DNA from 2 places in the Fictibacillus sp. S7 genome. Region 2 is predicted to be linked to the other one. Evidence: predicted binding sites of a transcription regulator. Region 2 holds the regulator's gene; the other holds the start of a gene.
The links. The regulator CtsR, encoded in region 2, represses protease genes until heat stress. The targets are predictions, from matches to a motif close to ATGGTCAATAAAGGTCAAACA.
Positions count from the first base shown of each region.

Region 1: a site for CtsR is predicted at 9,716-9,736, ahead of DMO16_RS10915 (ATP-dependent Clp protease ATP-binding subunit). Genes of this name have one in related genera too.

Region 1 is NZ_QJKL01000001.1:2,134,281-2,145,327, reverse strand. It holds gene DMO16_RS10970 (DEAD/DEAH box helicase) at 1-2,109, shown strand, start outside; gene DMO16_RS10960 (YxlC family protein) at 2,360-2,671, opposite strand; gene sigY (RNA polymerase sigma factor SigY) at 2,646-3,173, opposite strand; gene DMO16_RS10950 (SDR family NAD(P)-dependent oxidoreductase) at 3,368-4,138, shown strand; gene DMO16_RS10945 (HU family DNA-binding protein) at 4,291-4,569, shown strand; gene DMO16_RS10940 (PAS domain-containing sensor histidine kinase) at 4,733-6,583, shown strand; gene DMO16_RS10935 (hypothetical protein) at 6,631-6,891, shown strand; gene DMO16_RS10930 (hypothetical protein) at 7,028-7,318, opposite strand; gene DMO16_RS10925 (FAD-binding oxidoreductase) at 7,545-8,921, opposite strand; gene DMO16_RS10920 (BsuPI-related putative proteinase inhibitor) at 9,051-9,563, shown strand; gene DMO16_RS10915 (ATP-dependent Clp protease ATP-binding subunit) at 9,809-11,047, shown strand, end outside.
Region 2 is NZ_QJKL01000001.1:3,024,684-3,035,730, reverse strand. It holds rRNA gene DMO16_RS15820 (23S ribosomal RNA) at 1-568, shown strand, start outside; rRNA gene rrf (5S ribosomal RNA) at 760-875, shown strand; tRNA gene DMO16_RS15810 (tRNA-Val) at 885-960, shown strand; tRNA gene DMO16_RS15805 (tRNA-Thr) at 968-1,043, shown strand; tRNA gene DMO16_RS15800 (tRNA-Lys) at 1,052-1,127, shown strand; tRNA gene DMO16_RS15795 (tRNA-Leu) at 1,146-1,230, shown strand; tRNA gene DMO16_RS15790 (tRNA-Gly) at 1,238-1,312, shown strand; tRNA gene DMO16_RS15785 (tRNA-Leu) at 1,326-1,414, shown strand; tRNA gene DMO16_RS15780 (tRNA-Arg) at 1,432-1,508, shown strand; tRNA gene DMO16_RS15775 (tRNA-Pro) at 1,512-1,588, shown strand; tRNA gene DMO16_RS15770 (tRNA-Ala) at 1,599-1,674, shown strand; rRNA gene DMO16_RS15765 (16S ribosomal RNA) at 1,844-3,391, shown strand; rRNA gene DMO16_RS15760 (23S ribosomal RNA) at 3,608-6,546, shown strand; rRNA gene rrf (5S ribosomal RNA) at 6,738-6,853, shown strand; partial or broken gene DMO16_RS15750 (iron chelate uptake ABC transporter family permease subunit) at 7,105-7,425, shown strand; partial or broken gene DMO16_RS15745 (ABC transporter substrate-binding protein) at 7,425-8,155, shown strand; gene DMO16_RS15740 (CtsR family transcriptional regulator) at 8,364-8,834, shown strand; gene DMO16_RS15735 (UvrB/UvrC motif-containing protein) at 8,872-9,408, shown strand; gene DMO16_RS15730 (protein arginine kinase) at 9,412-10,479, shown strand; gene clpC (ATP-dependent protease ATP-binding subunit ClpC) at 10,505-11,047, shown strand, end outside.

The DNA.
Region 1 (11,047 bases), 890 kb from region 2:
CATAAATGGAATGACGGCGAGCGACTTCCAAGAGAGAACTGGGCTGCCTACGAAGAACGGATCGGCGAGGATTTGGCGTTTGCGGGAACACTGGTGCCTTTTTTAAAAAAGAAGGATGGCTCCTTTAAACACAAACTGACCGAAAATGAAGCCTGGGATTTTTTAAATGAAAAAGGAGAATGGCTGGAAGAGGGAGGGTTTAAGATTCTCCTTCCGTCATGGTGGGAAGCACTAAAGGATCTCCAGCCTGACATTAAAGCCAAGGTGAAAAATTCGTCGGGCTATGCACCGTCCTTTTTGGGGCTGGATGCTATTGTTCAATTCGACTGGAAGGTATCGACCGGTGATATTGAATTAAGCGAAGATGAATTCATGGAGCTGGTTGACAGCAGACGTCGTCTGGTGAAAATCAAAGGCAAATGGTTTAAGCTGGATCCGGCTTTCATCCGTGAGGTCCGGCAAGTCATGAAAAGTTTCAACCGCAAGGGGCTGCAGCTGAAGGATGTCCTTGAGCAGCATCTTCTTCAAAATCAAAAAAACGGCAGTCAGGAAGAGCCTTCCATGCTCCGGTATGTCAATATCGAGCTGAACAGTGATCTCTCCCGAATGGTGGAGCAGCTGTCTGAGGTAAGAGAAATTCCGATTCAGCCATTAGCTCCCGGGTTTAAAGGAAGTCTTCGTGACTATCAAAAAGTCGGCAGTTCCTGGCTGCAATTTTTAAGAAAGTTTGGCTTGGGTGGCTGTCTGGCTGACGACATGGGGCTTGGGAAAACCATTCAGACCATCGACTACCTGCTTCATACCCGAGAAGGGAAACGAAGCGGTAAGCTCCCGGTGCTTTTGATCTGTCCCACGTCTGTTATTGGAAACTGGCAAAAAGAGCTGCAGCATTTTTCACCGAGCCTGAACGTTTTTCTTCATTATGGTTCATCGCGGGTCAGGGGAGAACACTTCATGGAGGCGATCAGGGATGCGGATGTGGTTTTAACGTCCTATACGACAGCACAGCTTGATCAGGATGAATTTCAGCCTGTGATGTGGGATGCCATTATTCTGGATGAAGCCCAAAACATCAAAAACAGTTTTACCAAACAGTCCAGGAGTATCCGACGTTTGTCCGGACGTCATAAAATTGCGCTTACCGGAACACCTGTGGAAAACCGCCTTCTGGAGCTTTGGGCGATCTTTGACTTCCTTAATCCCGGTTACCTTGGCAGTGAAACGGCATTTCGTAAGAGGTTCGTTATTCCTGTTGAACGGGAGCATGACAATGACCGGCTGAAGCAACTGCAAAGTCTCGTACAGCCCTTTCTGCTAAGAAGGACGAAGAAGGATCCCCACGTTCAGCTGAACCTGCCGGATAAACAGGAAATTAAAGAATACGTGCACCTTACAACTGAACAGGCAACTCTTTATGAACGGATCATTCAGGATACGTTTCAGCAGCTGGAGCAAGAGAAAGGAATGAAGAGAAGGGGATTGATTCTAGCCCTTCTTGGCAAACTGAAGCAAATTTGTGATCACCCGGTTCTCTATTTAAAAGAAGAGAAAAAAACAAGGCTTGAAGAACGATCAAGCAAATTCTCGAAACTGATGGAGCTTTTGGAGGCCATTAAGGAGAAGGATGAAGGCTGCCTGATCTTTACTCAATTTTTATTTATGGGAAATCTGATCAAGGATTACATCGAAAAGCGGTGGAATGAAGAGGTGCCTTTCCTGCATGGAGGGATTCCAAAAGCAAAACGCGATGAAATGATTGAACAATTTCAGGCCAAAAAGCATAACGTCTTCGTTCTTTCATTGAAAGCAGGCGGGACAGGGCTGAATCTTACAGAAGCCAACCATGTTATCCACTTTGACCGCTGGTGGAATCCGGCAGTGGAAAACCAGGCGACAGACCGAGCCCACCGGATCGGACAGAAAAAATTTGTGACGGTCCACAAAATGATTACGCTTGGAACGCTGGAAGAGCGCATTGATGAAATGCTTGAAAGCAAAAAAGAATTAAGCGAAAAAGTCATCACTAGCGAAAATTGGATCACTGAACTATCCACCCAGGAATTACGGGAACTTTTTGTATTGCGAAAAGAATGGGTGGAAAAAGAATAAAAAAAGAGGAGCTTACGCTGGTGTATGCTCCTCTTTTTTTAACTTCACGACGACGTTCTGCGGAATATCCTTCTGGCAAAGATCAAATAAAAAAGAAGAGGGAGAGGACATTGAATCAGCCCCCACAGGGACCAAAACCAATAGCGGTATCCCCGTTTTCTGCCATCAAGGAAGAGGAAGGTACTCTGGCACAGCAAAACGAAAATCAACAGGATGAGTAACCAAAGGGGCAGCCCATGAAACTCGGATGTCATTCCACTTCACCTTCCTTTTTACGAGGATAGAACAGGAACAATACGGCAGCCACTAAAACCGGAACCTGCAGCAGCAAGAAGAAAACCGGAAGGCGTATGAGCATGACCGCGACACAACATAAAATCACTGCGGCCGTCAGAGCGAAATAGAACAGCTCCCTGATAAGCTGTTGGTGAATTCGCTTTTTTTCTTCAGTAACAAGCTGTTCAAAAAAGGCAAGGTCAGGTATTGGGGGACTTTCCCATTTTTCTAGTCTTGAAAGCTCCTCTGTGAGCTGGTGTTTAAGCTTCTCCTCGTTTTCTTTCATGGTCTTCCAACTCCTCTCTGATGAATTTCACCCCGTTGTGAACCCTAGATTTCGCAGTTCCTGCCGGAATCTTCAGCATTCTGCCAATTTCGTCATACGTGTACCCGTAATAGTGCTTCAGGATTAAGGGAATCCGGTTTTCTTCATTTAGTACGCATAAGGCATCTAGCAACTCCGACCACTCTTCGTTGCTGGCTGCTGCTTTCCATTTTAAGCTTCGGGCTTGCTTGATCTGCTCGTTGTATTTTTTCTCAGTCTTCTGTTTTCTGATCTGATCCATATACAGGTTAGAAGCAATAGAGATCAGCCAGGAAGAGAATTTGGCTTTTTCCTCGTACAGTTCGATTTTTTGTATGCATTTAAGCATGGTTTCCTGAACAAGATCCTCAGTCACCGACCGGTTCAGGGTGATTTTTAAAAGGTAGTGAAACAAGATCGAATAATTTTGCTGCAGCAAAAGAGAAAGAGCGTTCTGGTTCCCTTTTTTTGCTTGTTTAATCAAGTCCTTTTCCTCCATAAATGGCTCTTTCCTCCTTGCTCCTTTAGATTCATGAATCTAAAGATATGACGTGTATGGCACTCCATTCGTTCACCAGAGCCATAAAATAATGCAGTTCCAACTGAATGTGCTAAAATAAGAATGGTTTGATTATTGAAAAAACAATCGCGAGGTACTAATCAGAGAGGAAGATTGTAATGTATTTGCCATCCTTTTCATTGATAGAAAAAACAGCGATGATTACAGGCGCCGGACGGGGAATCGGCAGGGCGCTGGCCATCGGTTTTGCGGAAGCCGGAGCAGATGTTATTTTGGTCTCCCGTACACAGAAGGACTTGGACGAAGTGGCAGGCGTCGTTCAGGAGATGGGGAGAAAAGCGTATACGTATGCGGTCGATGTCACACAAAAACTAGAAATACAGTCTTTGTACCATTCTCTGGATACAGACCGCATTCCTCTACATATTTTGGTTAATAATGCCGGTATGAATATCAGGAGCAAAGCACTCGATGTGACAGAGGAAGAATGGGATACCATTATCAATACAAATCTTCGATCTGCTTTTTATTTTTCTCAGGAAGCAGGAAAGCGGATGAAGGAAGCCGAATATGGCCGAATCCTGAATATTTCCTCGGTCGGGGGCCATGTGGCATTGCGCACCGGGGTGGTTTATGCCTCTACCAAAGCCGCACTCATTCAAATGACCAAAAACCTGGCACTTGAATGGGGAAGATTTGGAATCAACGTCAATGCAATCGGCCCCTGGTATTTCAAAACACCGCTGACCGAAAAGCTGCTTGCAGATGAAACCTACTTTAACGATATCCTGTCCCGCACTCCGCTCAACAGAGTCGGTGAGCTGCAGGAGCTGGTTGGGCCGGCTGTTTTTCTCGCTTCGGATGCAGGTTCCTACTGTACGGGGCAAACCTTGTTCGTCGATGGCGGTATGACCGTATACGGATTTTAGCAGACTGAGAATCTCGAAACCCTGAGTATTATGGGCTCAGGGTTTTTTTGCTTTCGAAGAAAAACAAGGAAAACATGTATAAAACATGAAGAAAGGTTAATAATGGTAGCAAATGCAACACATTTAATTGCTATTTTAGGAGGTCTTTTATCATGAGAAAGCAAGATTTAGTCGACGCAGTAAAAGCGGCTACAAGTATGAATAAAAAGGAATCAACACTTGCGGTGGAAGCTGTACTTGATGCCATCACCAATTCATTAAAGCAGGGAGAAAGTGTTCAGCTCATCGGGTTTGGAACCTTTGAAACTCGTAACCGAAACGCCCGAAAAGGACGTAATCCTCTGACAGGCGAAGAGATTATGATTGCTGCAAGCAGTGTGCCGGCGTTCAAGCCTGGAAAGTCATTAAAAGAAGCTGTAAAAGCAGTATAAAAGAACCCCCCATTCACGGGGGTTTTTTTCTTTTGTCATAAAAGAGCGATTTGTTCCTCATTTTGTCGGTCGATTCATGAAGGAAAACGCCTTCTTTGTATCTAATATAAAGAGAGATTAATGACAGAAAACGACAGACTGAAAGTTGAGGGTGTGGACTTTTATGATATTAACGGGTAATGAGCTTCTCCCAAAGCTTGGTGTATTTAAGAAGTTAATTGATGTACTCCCGGAGTTCATCTGTTTGAAAAACGAGGAAGGCGAATGGCTTGTAGCCAATGAATTCGCGTTGCAAGTGTGCGGTGTCGACCGGAGTTCATATAAAGGACTGCGAGCTGAGGAGCTCTCGTGCTTCCTTACGCCTGATACCATCCGGCGCTGCCATGAAACGGACCAAAAAGCATGGGAAACGGGCCGGCCGATTAAAATCCAGGAGGAAGTGCTGCAAAAGGATGGTTCCTACATTATTCTTGAATTGATTAAACAAGCAACATTTGATGATGAGGGCAATCCTCTGTACCTGTTTGTAACTGGGCGTGACATCACTCAGCACAAAGCGAAGGAAGAGGAGCTCAGTGTGGCCCTTGAACTATTAGAATCGGTTCTTAAAGGAACGACCGATGCGATATTAATTGTGGATACAAAGGAAAATCCAATTAAAGTTAACCATTCATTTGAAAAATTATTTGGCTGGAAAGAAGACGATCTGATTTCCGGAAGAGTGGATACTGATGTGATTATCCCTTCTGAATATAAACCAGAATCAAAAAGTATCATGAGCCTGCTGGCGGAAGGAAGTACTGTGCCTTCCTTTGAAACCCAGCGGGTATGCAAAGAAGGGACAAAGATCGATGTTTCGATTTCTTTCTCGGCCATTCGAAATATGCAGGGGCAAGTGATTGGCTTTTGTTTGATTTACCGGGATATCACGCCTCAAAAAAAAGCGGAGCGGGCTCTGCGGGAAAGTGAAGCCAAGTACCGGGTAATTGCTGAGCATTCCAAAGATCTGATCGCTGTGGCTGATTCTTCGGGAAAACTTCTGTACTGCTCACCTTCACATGAAGGATTGCTCGGCTTGACCAATGGTATCGATGAACTGAATGAGGTCCTTTTTTCAAGAATTCATCAGGACGATTGGGAATTCTTGCGTGCCACGTTTGCCAAGGCAAGAAGCCAGAAGAAACCCTTCACGTTCGAGTTCCGGCTAAAAATAAGCAGCGGGGATTGGGTGGTCATGGAAACCAATGCCGTCCCGGTCTTGAACGAATGGGATGAGATAGAGAGCTTTGTAACCATTGCACGGGATATAACAGCAACCAAAGAAACCGAAGAGCTTATAAGGAAGTCTGAGAAGCTGTCTGTTCTCGGTGAGCTCGCGGCAGGAGTCGCCCATGAAATACGCAATCCCCTGACATCTCTTATCGGCTTTGCACAGCTGCTGAAGGAATCAGATGAAGAAATGAAAGACAAGTATATCGGAATCATGCTGACCGAATTAAAACGAATCAATGATATTGTCGGTGAGCTGATGCTCGTGGCGAAGCCCCAGGCCGTTCATTTTGAAAACAGTTCACTCAAAGATATGCTCGAGAGCGTGGGACGGCTCCTGGATACGCAGGCCATTATAAAAAATGTCCAAATCCAACTGAACACATTCGGGGATATCCCACCGGTTTATTGTGTGGAAAACCAATTGAAGCAGCTTTTTATCAACCTGTTGAAAAATTCAATTGAATCCATGGACAAGGGAGGGCTGATCAGGCTGACTCTAATAAAAGCCAAAGGAAATGTGATGGTCGAAATTGAGGACCAGGGTTCCGGTATCCCTAAAGACCGGCTTGAAAAACTGGGTGAACCCTTTTATACGACAAAGGAAAAAGGAACAGGCCTTGGGTTAATGGTCTGCTATAAAATCGTTAAAGAGCATTTTGGTCAAATCCAATTTGAGAGTGAAGAAGGAAAAGGGACGAAGGTTCAGGTGAAATTGCCCATTTACCCCCTTTCCGTCGTTTAAAAGAGGCTAAAGGGGACATAATGGTTGTTAAAAAGGCAGGAACCTGTATGTCTCCTTATCATATTTTTTTCGTTTACCGCATTCATGATTTAAATTACCTTCATGTACATGGAATGGAAATGGCCACGAAGAAGCTGTTTACAGTTCTCTTATATTCGCCAAACGATGCCATTGATCTAACCGTTCAGACCAGCCACTTGCCAGCAGAGCTCCTGAGCGTTTTGGAGGAAGAAAAGGCCAGGATTGATCAGGGATATTATGATCTGGCACAGTGGGAGTACCAATCGTACAATGAACAACTTCATTAGAAGTTCCAGCCGGAAGTGGAAACCAAAAGCGTCTTGTTAATAAGGCACTTTTGGTTTTTTGTGCCCCATTTCTCTTGAGTGGATTTTTCATTTATAACGGGGGATAAACGCCGTTATCTTTAAACGTGGCAATCATTTAGAGCGCCTGCCTTTCAATCGTTTTGTTTAAAGCGTGTTCTATAGCAGTCAGTTCGACCGGAATGATCGCTTCAATATCTTCATACCTTTGAAAGTTGTTTCCTTTTAAATCAGGAAGAATATCCTGCCGGATGAAGTTACTGCCCACCATGGAAAAAAAGTAACCCACGTAGTAAGGCGTTAAACTCTCTTCATGACTTAAATAATGGAAATCACTTGACTGTTTGAACTGCTCAATAACAGAGTTGAAACTTTTGCACGGTTTGCCTTTACTCTTAAACCATTTCATCTTTATCACCCGGATTTCTTGTTTCATTCTTTTTATTTTCAGACCAAGGTTATCCAAAAAAGACCCCTTCCGAGGCGGAAGGGGTCTTTAAACTTATCTTCTTCTTTTTACAAACAGGTAAATGAGAATGACAATGAGTATTAGAATGATTAGAGTTTTCACGAATGAGATCCTTTCATGAGTAATTTTTACTCTATCTTTACCCAACTCATCCTCTCTTTAACCTTTAAAATAAAACCTTGCCCGGATTCATGATGTTGTTTGGATCAAACTGCTGCTTGATCATTTTCATCAGCGGCAAAGTGTCACTATGCTCCTGCTGTAAGTATTTCATTTTTCCGATACCGATTCCATGTTCTCCGGAACAGCTTCCTTTTTTGGAAAGTGCATATTCTACAATTCTTTCGTTGATCCGGTTCGCTTTATTTGTTTCTTCCTGGCTATTTTTATCAAACATGAGAATGGAATGGAAATTGCCATCTCCTACATGGCCGAGCACTCCGCCAGGGAGGCCCTCACTTTCAATCAGTTCACGTGCATAAATGACTGCGCCGGTTAATTCCGAAAGCGGCACCACCACATCCGTCAGCATCATTTCCCTTCCGGAAAAGCCATGCTTGAATGCATAAGCCAGGTGATGGCGAGCTTCCCAAAGCTTTGCTTTTTTGATGGAATCAGTTTCGAAAATCAGTTCTTCTGAACCATTGGCCGAGAGCAATTCTTCTGCAAAGGCTACATCCTGGGCAATTCCGCCTTCATTGCCATGAAACTCAAGAAACAGGGTGGGTTTCTCCGGATAGGAAGTATCGCTGTGCATGTTCACCTGACGGATGGAGGGCTCATCCACAAGCTCTACACGTGCCAGAGAATTCCCGGAAGACAAAAGGGAGACCGCTCCGTCAACTGCTTCTTTCACGCTAGGGAAAACGGCCCTGCCTGCCACGGTTGTTTCCGGAATGCCGTATACCTTTAGTGTGAGCTCTGTAAATACGCCAAGGGTTCCTTCCGATCCCACAAACAAGCCTGTGAGATGATAGCCCGATGAAGATTTTGCCGCCAAACCTCCTGTATGAATGATGGAGCCGTCGGCAAGAACCACTTCGAGATCTCTGACCTGTGGACGCATGATGCCGTAGCGGACGCTTGTTGTGCCGCTTGCATTCGTGGCGGCCATTCCGCCCAGGGTAGCATCCGCTCCCGGATCTACCGGAAAGAACAGTCCGTATTTTTTTAAAGCCTGATTCAGCTGTGTTCTGGTTACTCCCGGCTGTACTTTAACGAGAAAATCTTCGGGCCTGACCTCCACTACCTGGTTCATATTTTGAAAGTTAATGGAGATGCCGCCTTGAAGTGGGATGCAATGACCTTCAAGGCTCGATCCCACGCCAAACGGAACAACAGGAATTCTATGTTCATTGGCGAATTTTACTATAGAAGATACTTCTTCGGCTGAGTTTGGAAACACCACGACTTCCGGAAGCACGGGAGAATGATGAGATTCGTCTTTGCTGTGCTGGCGAAGAATGGTTTCATTGCTTGTGGCTCTTTTTTCATCCGTTAGTTTTCTCATTTCTATAAGTAAATCCTCATGTGTTGCCTGCATGTAAAAATCCTCCCTTAGGTGTATGTTGATTATTCTCTTCTTAGGGTAATTTATAGATGAAAAGCGAAAATCCTTTTTATTCTGTTAAAAAAACAAAAATCAGCCAACACTATTAGGTGAGGTGATGACATGAAAAAATGGCTGTTGATACTCAGCTTTACATTGCTTTTGGGCGGATGCGGAACAACAGAAAAAAATGAAGCGGACAAGGGGGAGCCAGTCATGGGAGACGGGAATAAACAGGAGCAGCACAAGGACAAGCCCGGCAGAGACCACAGCGGGGGAATCGTTGCGGGAGCTATTGAACCAAAGCTTTCGGTTATGGAGCAAAACACAGGCAGCACGCTCTTGCGTTATGAACTAAAAAACCAGACTGAACAAATAAAAACCTTTGAATTTACAAGCGGCAAAAAGTTTGATTACATCGTCAAAGATGAAAGCGGGAAAAAGGTATATCAATATTCACACGATCACATGTTTACCCAGTCTCTTTCCAAGATCACCCTGAAACAAGGTGAAACGTTCACGCAGGACATTATGGTAAAAAACTTGCCAGCGGGCACTTATACGATCGAGATATGGCTTACGGCGAAAAACGAAGAAAACGATTATCGGCAGAAAAAAACATTTGAAATACAGTGAGAATCCGCTCTTATGGAGCGGGTTTTTTTATGCAGCAAGGGGAAATGCAGATTGTTTGATTTTTTATTTATTACGGAGTACACTCATAAAAATAATCAAAATAAAACGTACTTTAAATAAGCAAATATAAATTTTTTTGAGCAAAGGACTTGAAAGTCAAAGAAGGTCAAAGTATAATATGGACATAAGGTCAAAGATAGTCAAAGTCAAACAACGACCTAACATTCTGAAGGAGGACATGCTTTATGAAATGTGAACAGTGTAAAGTGAATCCTGCGACAATTCAAATGAACGTTTCTTTTAATCAACATAAACAACAGTTAACACTATGTGCAGATTGCTATCATAAAATTACTCAGTCTATGAATACAACAGGAGGTATGAATCCGATGAACCAATTTTCATCCTTCGATGATTTCTTTAAACAAATGATGAATAACGGCATGAACTCAGGGTTTTCAGGCCAGCAACAATCCCAGCAGGCTCAGCAGCAAGGTGGCGGAAGAGGCAGGGGCGGAGGCTTCCTTGACCAATTCGGCCGCAACATCAGCCAGGCCGCAAAAACCGGTCTTATTGACCCTGTGATCGGCCGTGAGGAAGAAATAAACCGTGTGATTGAAATTTTGAATCGAAGAAACAAAAACAATCCGGTTCTTATTGGGGAACCAGGGGTTGGTAAAACAGCCATTGCTGAAGGATTGGCATTGAAAATTGCCGAAGGTACAGTACCATCCAAACTTCTTTCCAAGGAAGTCTACTTGCTTGATGTAGCTTCTCTTGTAGCAGATACAGGTATTCGCGGACAATTTGAAGAGAGAATGAAGCAGTTGATTGCTGAGCTGCAAAAGCGTAAAAACATCATTTTGTTCATTGACGAGATCCACCAAATCGTCGGTGCAGGATCAGCCGAGGGATCAATGGATGCCGGCAACATTTTAAAACCGGCACTTGCCCGCGGTGAACTTCAACTGGTGGGTGCAACGACACTGAAAGAGTATCGCAAAATCGAAAAAGACGCGGCATTGGAGCGCCGATTCCAGCCGGTTATCGTTAACGAGCCAACTCCTGAAAAGGCATTTGAAATTCTTAAGGGACTTGCTTCCAAATATGAGCAGTACCATGAAGTGACGTTTTCAGAAGATGTTTTAAAAGCGTGTGTAACCTTGTCTCACCGCTATATCCAGGACCGTTTCCTTCCGGATAAAGCGATCGATCTTATGGACGAAGCCGGTTCCAAAATCAACTTGCTTCATTCAGGCAATGATACTTCTTCCATTGAAGAGCGTTTAGAGGAAATTTCAAAAGAAAAAGAACAGGCAGCAATGAATGAAAACTATGAGCTTGCTGCAAAACTTCGCCAGGAAGAGCTTCAATTGGAGGCAAAATTGAACGAGAACGAAGGCAAAGAAAGAGCCGCCGTTACCCTTGAAGACATTCAATCCATCGTAGAGCAGAAAACAGGTATCCCAGTTAAAAAGCTTCAG
Region 2 (11,047 bases):
ACAAGGGAGCTTGACTGCGAGACCTACAAGTCGAGCAGGGACGAAAGTCGGGCTTAGTGATCCGGTGGTTCCGCATGGAAGGGCCATCGCTCAACGGATAAAAGCTACCCTGGGGATAACAGGCTTATCTCCCCCAAGAGTCCACATCGACGGGGAGGTTTGGCACCTCGATGTCGGCTCATCGCATCCTGGGGCTGAAGTAGGTCCCAAGGGTTGGGCTGTTCGCCCATTAAAGCGGTACGCGAGCTGGGTTCAGAACGTCGTGAGACAGTTCGGTCCCTATCCGTCGCGGGCGCAGGAAATTTGAGAGGAGCTGTCCTTAGTACGAGAGGACCGGGATGGACACACCGCTGGTGTACCAGTTGTTCCGCCAGGGGCATAGCTGGGTAGCTACGTGTGGACGGGATAAGTGCTGAAAGCATCTAAGCATGAAGCCCCCCTCAAGATGAGATTTCCCATCACGTCAAGTGAGTAAGACCCCTTAGAGATGATGAGGTTGATAGGTCTGGTGTGGAAGCGTGGTGACACGTGGAGCTGACAGATACTAATCGGTCGAGGGCTTATCCTTAATTAAATCAGTAAGTTTGGATGAAGTTATCTAGTTTTGAGGGAATATGCCTCAAAAACAAAAGATTTGTCAGCGACAAGAGATTCGAGGAAGCAAAACGACGACTCTCCGGAGTGTACTTTACCGTACATGAGGAAGAGGAGGAGTGAAGCTGACGAAGAAAATCGCCGTTGATCACAAATCGATAGATGTCTGGTGGCAATAGCGAAGAGGTCACACCCGTTCCCATACCGAACACGGAAGTTAAGCTCTTCAGCGCCGATGGTAGTTGGGGGCTTCCCCCTGTTAGAGTAGGACGTTGCCGGGCATACATAATGGAGGATTAGCTCAGCTGGGAGAGCACCTGCCTTACAAGCAGGGGGTCGGCGGTTCGAACCCGTCATCCTCCACCATTATTTCGCCGGTTTAGCTCAATTGGTAGAGCAACTGACTTGTAATCAGTAGGTTGGGGGTTCAAGTCCTCTAGCCGGCACCACTTAAAGAGAGCCATTAGCTCAGTTGGTAGAGCATCTGACTTTTAATCAGAGGGTCGAAGGTTCGAGTCCTTCATGGCTCACCAGTTTTATAATTGTATATTGCGGGTGTGGCGGAATTGGCAGACGCGCTAGACTTAGGATCTAGTGTCTTATGACGTGGGGGTTCGAGTCCCTTCACCCGCACCATACGGATGCGGAAGTAGTTCAGTGGTAGAATACAACCTTGCCAAGGTTGGGGTCGCGGGTTCGAATCCCGTCTTCCGCTCCATTTTTTTCTGCCTGCCGGGGTGGTGGAATTGGCAGACACACAGGACTTAAAATCCTGCGGTAGGTGACTACCGTGCCGGTTCGAGTCCGGCCCTCGGCACCAATAGAATGTTTTTTTATGCGCCCTTAGCTCAGCTGGATAGAGTGTTTGACTACGAATCAAAAGGTCGGGAGTTCGAATCTCTCAGGGCGCGCCATAACGGGAAGTGGCTCAGCTTGGTAGAGCACCTGGTTTGGGACCAGGGGGTCGCAGGTTCAAATCCTGTCTTCCCGACCATCTTCACTTTGGGGCCTTAGCTCAGCTGGGAGAGCGCCTGCCTTGCACGCAGGAGGTCAGCGGTTCGATCCCGCTAGGCTCCACCATTAGAAAATGCTGTTGACATTTTCTTTTTTAGTCGGTATAATATAAAAGTTGCTGTTTTTAAAGCAGCATTGATGTTCTTTGAAAACCAAACAAAAGCCAGAGTAAGTCAGGGATTTTACAATCCCATCAATTTCTTATTTTTAAACATTAAGAGCTATATCAAACACTTTATTGGAGAGTTTGATCCTGGCTCAGGATGAACGCTGGCGGCGTGCCTAATACATGCAAGTCGAGCGAATGACGAGGAGCTTGCTCCTCTGATTTAGCGGCGGACGGGTGAGTAACACGTGGGTAACCTGCCTGTAAGACGGGGATAACTCCGGGAAACCGGAGCTAATACCGGATGATAACGAGAAGCGCCTGCTTCTTTTTTGAAAGTCGGTTTCGGCTGACGCTTACAGATGGGCCCGCGGCGCATTAGCTAGTTGGTGAGGTAACGGCTCACCAAGGCGACGATGCGTAGCCGACCTGAGAGGGTGATCGGCCACACTGGGACTGAGACACGGCCCAGACTCCTACGGGAGGCAGCAGTAGGGAATCTTCGGCAATGGACGAAAGTCTGACCGAGCAACGCCGCGTGAGCGATGAAGGCCTTCGGGTCGTAAAGCTCTGTTGTCAGAGAAGAACAAGTACCGGAGTAACTGCCGGTACCTTGACGGTACCTGACCAGAAAGCCACGGCTAACTACGTGCCAGCAGCCGCGGTAATACGTAGGTGGCAAGCGTTATCCGGAATTATTGGGCGTAAAGCGCGCGCAGGCGGTTTCTTAAGTCTGATGTGAAAGCCCACGGCTCAACCGTGGAGGGTCATTGGAAACTGGGAGACTTGAGTGCAGGAGAGAAAAGTGGAATTCCACGTGTAGCGGTGAAATGCGTAGAGATGTGGAGGAACACCAGTGGCGAAGGCGGCTTTTTGGCCTGTAACTGACGCTGAGGCGCGAAAGCGTGGGGAGCAAACAGGATTAGATACCCTGGTAGTCCACGCCGTAAACGATGAGTGCTAGGTGTTGGGGGGTTCCACCCTCAGTGCTGACGTTAACACATTAAGCACTCCGCCTGGGGAGTACGGCCGCAAGGCTGAAACTCAAAGGAATTGACGGGGGCCCGCACAAGCAGTGGAGCATGTGGTTTAATTCGAAGCAACGCGAAGAACCTTACCAGGTCTTGACATCCTCTGACCACTTGAGAGATCAAGCTTTCCCCTTCGGGGGACAGAGTGACAGGTGGTGCATGGTTGTCGTCAGCTCGTGTCGTGAGATGTTGGGTTAAGTCCCGCAACGAGCGCAACCCTTGACCTTAGTTGCCAGCATTCAGTTGGGCACTCTAAGGTGACTGCCGGTGACAAACCGGAGGAAGGTGGGGATGACGTCAAATCATCATGCCCCTTATGACCTGGGCTACACACGTGCTACAATGGGTGGTACAAAGGGTTGCGAAGCCGCGAGGCCGAGCCAATCCCAAAAAGCCACTCTCAGTTCGGATTGTAGGCTGCAACTCGCCTACATGAAGCCGGAATTGCTAGTAATCGCGGATCAGCATGCCGCGGTGAATACGTTCCCGGGCCTTGTACACACCGCCCGTCACACCACGAGAGTTTGTAACACCCGAAGTCGGTGGGGTAACCTTTTGGAGCCAGCCGCCGAAGGTGGGACAGATGATTGGGGTGAAGTCGTAACAAGGTAGCCGTATCGGAAGGTGCGGCTGGATCACCTCCTTTCTATGGAGACATGAGCACTCAGGTGCCTCATGAATCTTACTCTGAGCTTTTGTTTGGTTTTGAAAGAACATCGTTTCTTTCAATTCATAAAGGTTACACATTTGATGTGGCCATGTTCCTTGAAAACTAGATAACGAAACATCCAAACAAGCCAACTAATTCATTAGTTGTGCGCTGATTTAGTGATTTTTTTACGATCTTACGATCGTGTTTAAAGGTTAAGCTAGAAAGGGCGCACGGTGGATGCCTTGGCACTAGGAGCCGAAGAAGGACGGGACGAACACCGATATGCCTCGGGGAGCTGTAAGTAAGCGTTGATCCGGGGATTTCCGAATGGGGGAACCCACCATCCGTAATGGGATGGTATCCATATCTGAATACATAGGATATGAGAAGGCAGACCCGGGGAACTGAAACATCTAAGTACCCGGAGGAAGAGAAAGCAAGTGCGATTTCCTGAGTAGCGGCGAGCGAAACGGAAACAGCCCAAACCAGAGGGCTTGCCCTCTGGGGTTGTAGGACACTCTACATGGAGTTACAAAGGAACGGGGTAGATGAAGCGGTCTGGAAAGGCCGGCCAAAGAAGGTAACAGCCCTGTAGTTGAAACTTCGTTCCCTCCTGAGTGGATCCTGAGTACGGCGGGACACGTGAAACCCCGTCGGAATCCGGGAGGACCATCTCCCAAGGCTAAATACTCCCTAGTGACCGATAGTGAACCAGTACCGAGAGGGAAAGGTGAAAAGCACCCCGGAAAGGGAGTGAAAGAGATCCTGAAACCGTGTGCCTACAAGTAGTTGGAGCCCATTAACGGGTGACAGCGTGCCCTTTGTAGAATGAACCGGCGAGTTACGATAACGTGCAAGGTTAAGCCGAGAAGGCGGAGCCGCAGCGAAAGCGAGTCTGAATAGGGCGCCATAGTACGTTGTCGTAGACCCGAAACCGTGTGATCTACCCATGTCCAGGGTGAAGTTCAGGTAACACTGAATGGAGGCCCGAACCCACGCACGTTGAAAAGTGCGGGGATGAGGCGTGGGTAGGGGTGAAATGCCAATCGAACACGGAGATAGCTGGTTCTCCCCGAAATAGCTTTAGGGCTAGCCTCGCGGCTAGAGTCCTGGAGGTAGAGCACTGATTAGACTAGGGGCCCCCACAGGGTTACCGAATTCAGTCAAACTCCGTATGCCAGAGACTTATCCGCGGGAGTCAGACTGCGAGTGATAAGATCCGTAGTCAAGAGGGAAACAGCCCAGACCATCAGCTAAGGTCCCAAAGTATACGTTAAGTGGGAAAGGATGTGGAGTTGCCGAGACAACCAGGATGTTGGCTTAGAAGCAGCCACCATTTAAAGAGTGCGTAATAGCTCACTGGTCGAGTGACTCTGCGCCGAAAATGTACCGGGGCTAAACGTATCACCGAAGCTATGGATTGTACCATCAGGTACAGTGGTAGGGGAGCGTTCGAAGTGCGGTGAAGTCAGACCGGAAGGACTGGTGGAGCGCTTTGAAGTGAGAATGCCGGTATGAGTAGCGAAAGACAAGTGAGAATCTTGTCCATCGAAAGCCTAAGGTTGCCTGAGGAAGGCTCGTCCGCTCAGGGTTAGTCGGGACCTAAGCCGAGGCCGAAAGGCGTAGGCGATGGCCAACAGGTTGAAATTCCTGTACCGCCTCCTTTCCGTTTGAACGACGGGGGGACGCAGGAAGGTAGGGAGAGCGCGCGAATGGAAATGCGCGTCTAAGCAGTTAGGCTGATTGTGAGGCAAATCCCGCAATCGTGAAGGCTGAGCTGTGACGGCGAGGGAAATTACAGTACCGAAGTCCCTGATCCTACACTGCCAAGAAAAGCCTCTAGTGAGGAAAGAGGTGCCCGTACCGCTAACCGACACAGGTAGGCGAGGAGAGAATCCTAAGATGATCGGGAGAACTCTCGTTAAGGAACTCGGCAAAATGACCCCGTAACTGCGGGAGAAGGGGTGCTCTGGTAGGGTTTATCGCCCGAGAGAGCCGCAGTGAATAGATCCAAGCGACTGTTTAGCAAAAACACAGGTCTCTGCGAAGCCGCAAGGAGAGGTATAGGGGCTGACACCTGCCCGGTGCTGGAAGGTTAAGAGGAGGGGTTATCCCTTAGGGGAGAAGCTCTGAATTGAAGCCCCAGTAAACGGCGGCCGTAACTATAACGGTCCCAAGGTAGCGAACTTCCTTGTCGGGTACGTTCCGACCCGCACGAAAGGTGTAACGATTTGGATACTGTCTCAACGAGAGACCCGGTGAAATTATAGTACCTGTGAAGATGCAGATTACCCGCGACAGGACGGAAAGACCCCATGGAGCTTTACTGCAGCTTGATATTGGATTTTGGTACAGTTTGTACAGGATAGGTCGGAGCCTGAGAAGTCGGAGCGCCAGCTTCGATGGAGGCGTCGGTGGGATACTCCCCTGACTGTATTGAAATTCTAACCTGGAACCGTGATCCGGTTCGGAGACAGTGTCAGGTGGGCAGTTTGACTGGGGCGATCGCCTCCTAAATCGTAACGGAGGCGCCCAAAGGTTCCCTCAGAATGGTTGGAAATCATTCGCAGAGTGTAAAGGCACAAGGGAGCTTGACTGCGAGACCTACAAGTCGAGCAGGGACGAAAGTCGGGCTTAGTGATCCGGTGGTTCCGCATGGAAGGGCCATCGCTCAACGGATAAAAGCTACCCCGGGGATAACAGGCTTATCGTCTCCAAGAGTCCACATCGACGGGGAGGTTTGGCACCTCGATGTCGGCTCATCGCATCCTGCGGCTGAAGTAGGTCCCAAGGGTTGGGCTGTTCGCCCATTAAAGCGGTACGCGAGCTGGGTTCAGAACGTCGTGAGACAGTTCGGTCCCTATCCGTCGCGGGCGCAGGAAACTTGAGAGGAGCTGTCCTTAGTACGAGAGGACCGGGATGGACACACCGCTGGTGTACCAGTTGTTCCGCCAGGGGCATAGCTGGGTAGCTACGTGTGGACGGGATAAGTGCTGAAAGCATCTAAGCATGAAGCCCCCCTCAAGATGAGATTTCCCATCACGTCAAGTGAGTAAGCCCCCTTAGAGATGATGAGGTTGATAGGTCTGGTGTGGAAGCGTAGTGACACGTGGAGCTGACAGATACTAATCGGTCGAGGGCTTATCCTTAATTAAATCAGTAAGTTTGGATGAAGTTATCTAGTTTTGAGGGAATATGCCTCAAAAACAAACCATTTGTCAGCGACAAGAGATTCGAGGAAGCAAAACGACGACTCTCCGGAGTGTACTTTACCGTATATGAGGAAGAGGAGGAGTGAAGCTGACGAAGAAAATCGCCGGTGATCACAAATCGATAGATGGCTGGTGGCAATAGCGAAGAGGTCACCCCCGTTCCCATACCGAACACGGAAGTTAAGCTCTTCAGCGCCGATGGTAGTTGGGGGCTTCCCCCTGTTAGAGTAGGACGTTGCCGGGCAAAAATTAAGCACTGTTGAGAAATCAGCGGTGCTTTTTTGTTTTGTCGAAAGATGAAAATGACGTGATATGCAAGTAAATCGTGTCGAACCGCAAGTATCCTAGCCACCAGGGGATCAGCAGAGCCTCAAATCCTCGAACCCTCCTGAGTTCCAGCTTTGCCCGCACAAAAAACCCCTCAATTAGTCCTTTTTCTTTTCAAAAAAACAAAATCTTGCCCCAAAAAGCTCCTGACTGGTCCCAAAAATTCATTACGATCCTGCGATTACTTCGCAACAGATCATTCGTGAGCTGCGGCTTCCGCGGGTGATTGGGGCTGCGATTGTAGGAGCTGCATTTGCGGTAGCAGGAACACGTATGCAGGGGATTGCCCGGAACCCTTTGGCGGATGCAGGTATTTTAGGAATAAACGGAGGCTCCATGCTGGTCGTCGCACTCTGTTTTGCCTTTTTCCCTCATCTACCGTATTCGCTCCTGATGCTCTTTTCGTTTCTTGGGGCGGTTCTGAGCATGTTATTTATTGCGCTTGGTTCGATGTCCCCCGGGGGGATGTCTCCGCTTAGACTTACAGTTTAAAGGATTTTCTTCCTCACGTGAAAGACGAGTTGAAAAATACAAAAAACTTGGGCCTGCAGCTAATCCTGATATGAAAGCCCTGCTTGCTTTAAAGCGCTCCGCTGTTTATATGGACGAAGAATATGGTGGAAAAGAACTTGACAAATTCAAAAAAAATTGCGCCTGTTCATGTTTTTAACCTTGATGAAGGGACATGGAGAGACCATTTGAAAAAAATAGGGAAACTTGTTAATCGTGAAAAACAGGCTAATGAATTTGTCGAAGATTACGAGAAGGAAACAAAAGAAGTAAAAGGCTTAATCAAACAAGAACTTGGAAAAAACAGCAGGGCAATGGCGATTCGTGTAACCGCCAAAGAGCTGCGTGTATTTGGCACCGCTCGTCCCATGGGCCCCTTTTTATTTGATGATTTAGGGCTTACTCCTGCAAATGGGGTTAAAAAAGTGGATGCCAGCCATATCAAGTAATCTCCCAGGAGGTGCTGCCTGTTTTTAGGCAGATGCAATTTTTGTCGTAGTGAATCAGGACGATCAATCAAAAACCGATCAATCAAAACCGCCTTTAAGCAGATGGAAAACTCTGCGATCTGGAAAGGGTTAAAAGCAGTAAAAAACAAACATGTTTATGTGATTCCCGATCAGCCGTGGCTTGATTATTCGGCGATAGGCAATAGATGGCGATGGACCAGGCAAAAAAATCTTTTCCAAGCAATAGGTTGTTTCAGTAGAAGTCCCGGCGGTATTTTTGAGGGGCTTCTTTTTTTAATCCTTCAAAAAGGAACGATTAACAGGAAAAATATCGGGTAATACTGTGAGAGAAATACCTTGTTCCCCTATGAGTCAGAAAGTATTCATTAGTTGCATAAAACCTGGGAAACGGACTATAATATATACATATAGTCAAAGATAGTCAAAGTCAGAGGGGAGGGTAGCAGGTTGAGAAATATCTCAGACATTATTGAAGAATATTTGAAGCAGGTCCTTGCAGGTTCGAATGATAAATTTATTGAAATCAAACGGACGGATATTGCTGAAAAATTCCAGTGTGTCCCTTCCCAGATCAACTATGTTATTAATACACGATTCACCGTAGAAAAAGGATTTGTTGTGGAAAGCAAACGGGGGGGCGGGGGATATATCCGCATTATTAAGGTCAAAACAGAAAATTACGTCCACCTGATTGACCAGCTGCTGCTTTTGATCAATGACCGCATTTCACAGGGGAATGCCGAAAATGTGGTGCTGCGGCTGCTGGATGAACAGATCATATCGGAACGCGAGGCGAGAATTATGCTGAGTGTCATTGACCGCACTGTTCTTCAAGTGTTAGACCTTCCTGAGCGTGATCAATTGAGAGCCGAATTATTAAAAGGCATGATTCGGACGCTAAAATTTAGAACCAGATAACGTTGTATCACATTTATTAATAGGGGAGGAGAATAAAATGTTTTGCCAGGATTGCCATGAACGGCCTGCCACTTTGCACTTTACAAAGATTGTAAACGGACAGAAAACAGAATTTCATATTTGTGAGCATTGTGCAAAAGAAAAAGGAGAATTCCTTCCAGGGTCGAATACATTCTCTATTCATCAGCTGCTTTCCGGACTTCTTTACGGAGATCCGGCGATATCGGGAACAGCTTCTCCGGGACTTTCTCAGCAATCAGTTCTGGTGTGCCCGAAATGCGGCATGACATATCAACAGTTTGCCAAAATTGGCCGTTTTGGATGCAGCCATTGCTATGAAGTATTTGACTCCAAGCTTGATCCAATTTTAAAGCGGGTGCACGGAGGAAATACAAAGCATGAGGGGAAAATTCCAAAGCGGATTGGCAGCGGACTTCAGGAAAAACGGGAATTGGAGAATTTAAAGAAATCGATGCAACAGTATATCCTGAGTGAGGAATTCGAAAAAGCTGCTGAAACCCGTGATAAGATCCGGCTTTTAGAGAAGCAAAAGCATCAGGAAAAGGGGGAATAGAGCGTGTCACTTGAACATTTTATAAGTGAAGCCATCAGTCCCTGGATGAAGGAAGAAGGACCTGATTCTGATATTGTGCTAAGCAGCAGGATCCGGCTCGCCCGAAACCTGGAAAATTATAATTTCCCGGATTTTGCTTCCAAAGAAGAATCTGAAACCGTGATTCGTAAATTACACGAAGCGAATGGGGACCAGGGGTTCGGAAATTGGGGCGAATTTGAAATTCTTTCACTGGATCAGCTAAAACCCCTGGCAAAAAGGGTATTGGTAGAAAAGCACCTTATCAGCCCTCATCTTGCCGAACAATCCAAATATGGAGCGGTCATGCTGAATGAGGATGAATCGGTAAGCATTATGATCAACGAAGAAGATCATTTGCGAATTCAGTGCCTGTTTGCAGGCTTCCAGCTGAAAGAAGCGTTAAAGCTTGCCGGAGAACTGGATGACTGGCTTGAAGAAAAAGTGGATTATGCGTTCGACGAAGAAAGAGGCTACCTAACAAGCTGTCCGACCAATGTTGGAACTGGGCTTAGAGCTTCTGTTATGATGCATCTTCCGGCTTTGGTTATTACCAAACAAATAAGCCGCATTATTCCGGCCATCAACCAGCTGGGGCTGGTGGTGAGAGGAATATATGGAGAGGGAACAGAAGCTCAGGGAAATGTGTTCCAAATTTCCAATCAAATTACGCTTGGGAAATCGGAAGAAGATATCGTTGAAGATTTGCGTGGCGTTGTCCTCCAATTGATCCAGCAGGAAAGGGCCGCGCGAAACAATCTCCAGCAGGGATTGAAAATTCAACTGGAAGACCGAATCTTCAGGTCATATGGCGTCTTGGCCAACAGCCGGATCATCCAGTCGAAGGAAGCGGCGCAATGCCTATCCGATGTAAGGCTGGGAATAGATCTGGGAGTGATCCAGGGGATTTCCCGATCGATATTAAATGAGTTAATGATACTTACACAACCGGGCTTTTTACAGCAGTATGCCAATGAAATGTTAAATCCGGATGAGCGTGATATCCTTCGGGCCGCGCTGATCCGGGAAAGAGTTGAACTTGAAGAAGCTTAAAATCCGAATGGGAGTGTGAATGATTATGATGTTTGGTCGATTTACAGAACGAGCTCAAAAAGTACTTGCGCTGGCACAGGAAGAAGCCATCCGTCTTGGCCACAATAATGTTGGAACGGAGCACATTCTGCTTGGCTTAATCCGCGAAGGAGAAGGAATTGCTGCTAAAGCGCTCCATGTCCTCGGACTCGGTCCTGAGAAGATCCAAAAAGAAGTGGAAACACTGATTGGACGCGGTCAGGAATCCGTGCAAACCATCCATTACACTCCAAGGGCAAAAAAGGTGATTGAACTGTCAATGGATGAAGCGAGAAAGCTCGGACATTCTTATGTGGGAACAGAACATATTCTTTTGGGTCTGATTCGTGAGGGAGAAGGAGTAGCAGCCCGTGTACTTAACAATTTGGGCGTCAGCCTGAACAAGGCCCGCCAGCAGGTGCTTCAGCTCCTTGGAAGCAATGAAGCATCCTCCAACCACAGAGGGGCTTCCACCAATGCCAATACACCGACTCTGGACAGTCTTGCGAGAGACTTGACCGCAATCGCCAAGGATGGCAGCCTGGATCCG